One region of the Bariatricus sp. HCP28S3_F11 genome, then DNA from elsewhere that is predicted to be linked to it. Evidence: a T-box and tRNA genes for the amino acid it is inferred to sense, from the RefSeq annotation. Region 1 holds a T-box; the other holds one or more tRNA genes.
What was found. The T-box of region 1 lies ahead of ACTNBR_RS04395 (valine--tRNA ligase). A T-box ahead of a tRNA ligase gene usually reads a tRNA of that ligase, here a tRNA-Val.
Positions count from the first base shown of each region.

Region 2: it encodes a tRNA-Val, which carries the amino acid that the T-box ahead of ACTNBR_RS04395 (valine--tRNA ligase) is inferred to sense. The anticodon was not compared.

Region 1 is NZ_JBQHUC010000006.1:19,577-21,981, forward strand. Features, by position in the region: gene ACTNBR_RS04390 (DUF1015 domain-containing protein) at 1-581, shown strand, start outside; T-box leader at 692-924, shown strand; gene ACTNBR_RS04395 (valine--tRNA ligase) at 1,005-2,405, shown strand, end outside.
Region 2 is NZ_JBQHUC010000007.1:82,801-85,205, reverse strand. Features, by position in the region: gene ispF (2-C-methyl-D-erythritol 2,4-cyclodiphosphate synthase) at 1-1, opposite strand, end outside; gene ACTNBR_RS05370 (hypothetical protein) at 43-561, opposite strand; tRNA gene ACTNBR_RS05365 (tRNA-Val) at 825-897, shown strand; tRNA gene ACTNBR_RS05360 (tRNA-Met) at 918-991, shown strand; gene gdhA (NADP-specific glutamate dehydrogenase) at 1,138-2,405, opposite strand, start outside.

The sequences.
Region 1 (2,405 bases):
TGGCGCTTAAGAGAAGAAAGGAAAATCCGGAATACACCGGAAAAGAAGAATTTAATTATTTTCTGGCGGTTCTTTTTGATGAGGCAGAACTAAGGATTCTGGATTATAACAGAGTGGTGCATCAGGTTCCAAGTGAGATTATTGGAAATCTTCCGGAGCTTCTTAAGAGCGGGTTTTGGGTTGAGTACACAGGGAAAGAAGAAATCCGGCCGCGGCAGAAAGGTGAAATTGCCATGTATCTAGAAGAAGGATGGTACCTTCTTAAGGCAAAACCGAAAATTTGCCCGGAAGATGCCGTGAGAGGTTTGGATGTTTCTATTCTTCAGGATCACATTCTTTCACCGGTTATGGGAATCCAGGATCCGAAGACCGATACAAGGATCCAGTTTGTCGGAGGAATCCGCGGCCTTAAGGAACTGATGAATATTGTGGATGGGGAGGAAAATGCAGTGGCATTTGCCATGTTCCCGACTTCTATGCGGGAACTTCTTGAAGTGGCGGATGAAGGGAGACTGATGCCGCCAAAATCCACATGGTTTGAACCAAAACTAAGAAGCGGAATCTTTATTCATGAGTTTTAGTGCACTGCCCCAGCACACTAGATTCTAAAGATTTTATGAATCTTTTATGAATCTTGATTTTCCATTCTTGACAAACCGGGGATTGAATACTATTATAATCAATAGTTATGAGAAAGGCAGAGAGAAAGAGGAGTATGTATTTAGGGCCGGAAAGAGAGGACCATTCACTGGCTGAAAGGTGGTTCACGGGAAACGGATACAGAAGGTAGCTTTTGAGCCGGATATCTGAACGGGCGAGTAGGATATCACGGGGTGGTTTCCGTTACAGAACTATGAGATATATGAAGTATTAGAGAGACTTCATATAACAAAGGTGGTACCGCGTGATTACTACGCCCTTTACGTTTTGTAGAGGGCGTTTTTACATTCTTGGCGGAACCTTTATGAACACACAGAAAGTGAATGAAATTTGAGGAGGAAGCAATGAGTAAGAATTTGGAGAAAACATATAATCCGAAAGAAATTGAACCGAAGCTTTACAAAAAGTGGTGTGAGAAAAAGTACTTCCACGCAGAGGTGGACAGAGACAGGAAGCCGTTTACAACGGTGATGCCGCCACCGAATATCACAGGAAAGCTGCACATGGGACATGCGCTTGACAATACGCTTCAGGACATCCTGATCCGTTACAAAAGAATGCAGGGCTACAATGCACTCTGGATTCCGGGAACAGACCATGCGGCGATTTCGACAGAAGTAAAGGTTACGAATCAACTCAAAGCAGAAGGAATTGATAAGAAAGAGCTGGGAAGAGAAGGATTCCTTAAGAGGACCTGGCAGTGGAAGGAAGAATATGCCGGAACCATCGAGAGACAGCTTGAAAAGCTCGGTGTATCCTGTGACTGGGACAGAGAACGTTTCACCATGGACGAAGGATGTTCCAAAGCAGTAGAAGAAGTATTCATCCGCTTATATGAAAAAGGATATATTTACAAAGGCTCACGCATCGTCAACTGGTGTCCGGTATGTAAGACCTGTCTTTCAGACGCAGAAGTAGAACACGAAGAACAGGCAGGACATTTCTGGCATATCAAGTATCCGATCATCGGAACAGACCGGTTCCTTGAGATCGCTACAACGCGTCCGGAGACGATGCTTGGTGATACGGCGATTGCGGTACATCCGGATGATGAGAGATATACAGATATTGTAGGCAAGATGGTACTGCTTCCACTGGTTGGAAGAGAAATACCGATTGTTGCCGATTCTTATGTGGATAAAGAATTTGGAACAGGAGCGGTTAAGATCACACCGGCTCACGATCCGAACGACTTTGAAGTAGGAAAACGTCATAACCTTCCGGAGATCAATATCATGAATGACGATGCAACGATCGTAGAAGGCTATGGAAAATATTCCGGCATGGATCGTTATGAGGCAAGAAAGGCTATCGTAGCAGATCTGGAAGAACAGGGATATCTGGTTAAAATTGAAGAACATACACATAATGTAGGAACTCATGACCGATGCGGAACAACGGTAGAACCGCTGATCAAACCACAGTGGTTTGTTAAGATGGACGAACTGGCAAAGCCGGCTATCGAAGCAATTCAAAAGGGAGAACTGAAGTTTGCCCCGGAGCGTTTCAATAAGATTTACCTGCACTGGCTGGAAAATATCCGTGACTGGTGTATTTCCCGTCAGATCTGGTGGGGGCACAGAATCCCGGCTTACTACTGTGATGAATGCGGTGAGTTTGTAGTCGCAAGAGAGATGCCGGAGGTTTGCCCGCATTGTGGATGCAAACATTTTACACAGGATGAAGATACACTGGACACATGGTTCAGTTCTGCACTGTGGCCATTCTCCACACTCGGCTGGCCG
Region 2 (2,405 bases), on a different contig from region 1:
TATCCCGTCTTCTCCTTCCCGATATGTACCTGATTCTTCTTTTTACGGCTCTTCTTCTGCCTCTTCATCTGTTTCTTCTCCGGAAGCAGTTCCCCATCCTTCCTCATCCATTTCAGAAAAATCGGGATCCTCATCCAGAGGCTCTGCGTCTTCGTCCATCATCACTTCACCATCATCGCTGTCCTTTCCATCGCCTGAATTTGCAGATTCATTCTTTTCATCAGCAACGGTCGGAGCTTTCCACACACGTTCCGTATTGTCAGTACGCGCCGGATTCCCGGTTCCTTCTACCTCAACTGTGGTCTCGTCAACGCTCTCATCATCGTCTCCGTTTTCCGCGTCACCGGATACTTCCTTTTCTGCTTTCATATCCTTCAGGAGTTCACGGATATTCAAAATCACTGTAGCAGCACCAAATACAATAAAGATGACTCCGAAAATGATCAAAACTGTCTTGTAGTTCGGGTTGCCCTGCATAACATCCATAATCAGTTTGACACCATTATATATCAGGTATGCACCTACAAGAATCATCAACGTCCTTCTCGTTTTTCCTTGCATTTTTTCTTCCTCCGTATTCTACATCATCACAACAATTACAGTATCCTCATGTAACTGAACTGTTATTCATTCTACCATACTTGAATTGAAATTTCCATGTTTTTTCGATTACGGCTTCTGTAATCCATGCCTCTTTATTCCTATCCCAAACACGCCAAATGGCATTCTCAAAAAAAATAATTTTTTTCAAAAAAAGTGTTGACATTTTGAGATCTTCGAGATATACTATAGAAGTCGGTTGCGGGAAAGCAACTTACAGAAATGGGATCATAGCTCAGCTGGGAGAGCATCTGCCTTACAAGCAGAGGGTCATAGGTTCGAGCCCTATTGGTCCCACTTCACTGAAAAGTGAATATGGCGGGATAGCTCAGTTGGCTAGAGCACACGGTTCATACCCGTGGTGTCGCTGGTTCAAATCCAGTTCCCGCTACTAAAAAGTCTGGTTTTCCAGACTTTTTTCTTGTTCAAAACAACGTGTTATTTCAGTTACGAAATAAAAAGCCGGGATCATCTCATTTCTGCGATCATCCCGGCTTATCTATTGATTATTGTTCTATCTATTACAGTATATTTCTATTACACAATTCCCTGAGCAGTCATAGCATCTACAACTTTTTCAAATCCTGCAATGTTTGCACCCACTACATAATTGCCTTTTGCTCCGTAACGTTCTGCTGCATCAGCCATGTTATGGCAGATATTTACCATGATGTTTTTCAGTTTCGCATCAACTTCTTCGAATGTCCAGCTCAGACGTTCGCTGTTCTGAGACATTTCCAGAGCAGATGTTGCAACACCGCCTGCATTCGCTGCTTTACCAGGTGCAAATAATACGCCGTTCTCCTGAAGATATTGTGTTGCTTCGATGGTTGTCGGCATATTTGCTCCTTCTGCTACTGCAATACATCCGTTTGCGACAAGCTGTTTCGCATCATCAAGAAGAAGTTCATTCTGTGTTGCACACGGAAGTGCAATATCTACTTTTACAGACCATACACCGCGTCCTTCATGGTATTCTGAGTTCGGACGATACTTCTTGTACTCTGTCAATCTTGCACGATTTACTTCTTTGATCTCTTTCAGTGCTGCCACATCGATTCCTTCCGGATCGTATACCCATCCTGTAGAATCACTTACGGTAACAACCTTTGCTCCGAGCTGCTGAGCTTTCTGTGTAGCATAAATAGCAACATTTCCAGATCCGGATACTGCCACTGTCTTGCCTGCAAGCTCAATTCCGTTGAGTTTCAGCATCTCTTCTGTCAGATACAGAAGTCCGTATCCGGTTGCTTCTGTACGTGCAAGAGATCCGCCGTAGCTTAATCCTTTACCTGTAAGAACACCTTCGTAGAGTCCGCGGATTCTCTTATACTGTCCGAACATGTAGCCGATTTCTCTTGCTCCTGTACCAATATCTCCAGCCGGCACATCCGTGTCTGCACCGATATATTTGCAAAGCTCTGTCATAAAGCTCTGACAGAATGCCATTACTTCTCTGTCTGATTTTCCCTTCGGATCAAAGTCAGAACCACCTTTACCTCCACCGATCGGAAGACCGGTAAGAGAATTCTTAAAGATCTGCTCGAATCCAAGGAACTTGATAATACCGAGGTTTACGGACGGATGGAGACGAAGCCCTCCTTTATATGGTCCGATTGCGCTGTTGAACTGTACACGGTATCCTGTGTTAACATGAACCTGTCCCTTATCGTCTACCCACGGTACACGGAACTTAATCTGTCTCTCCGGTTCTACTAATCTTTCCAGAAGCGCATCTTTTCTGAATTTTTCTTCATTCGCCTCTACTACAACACGAAGAGATTCCAAAACCTCTTTGACTGCCT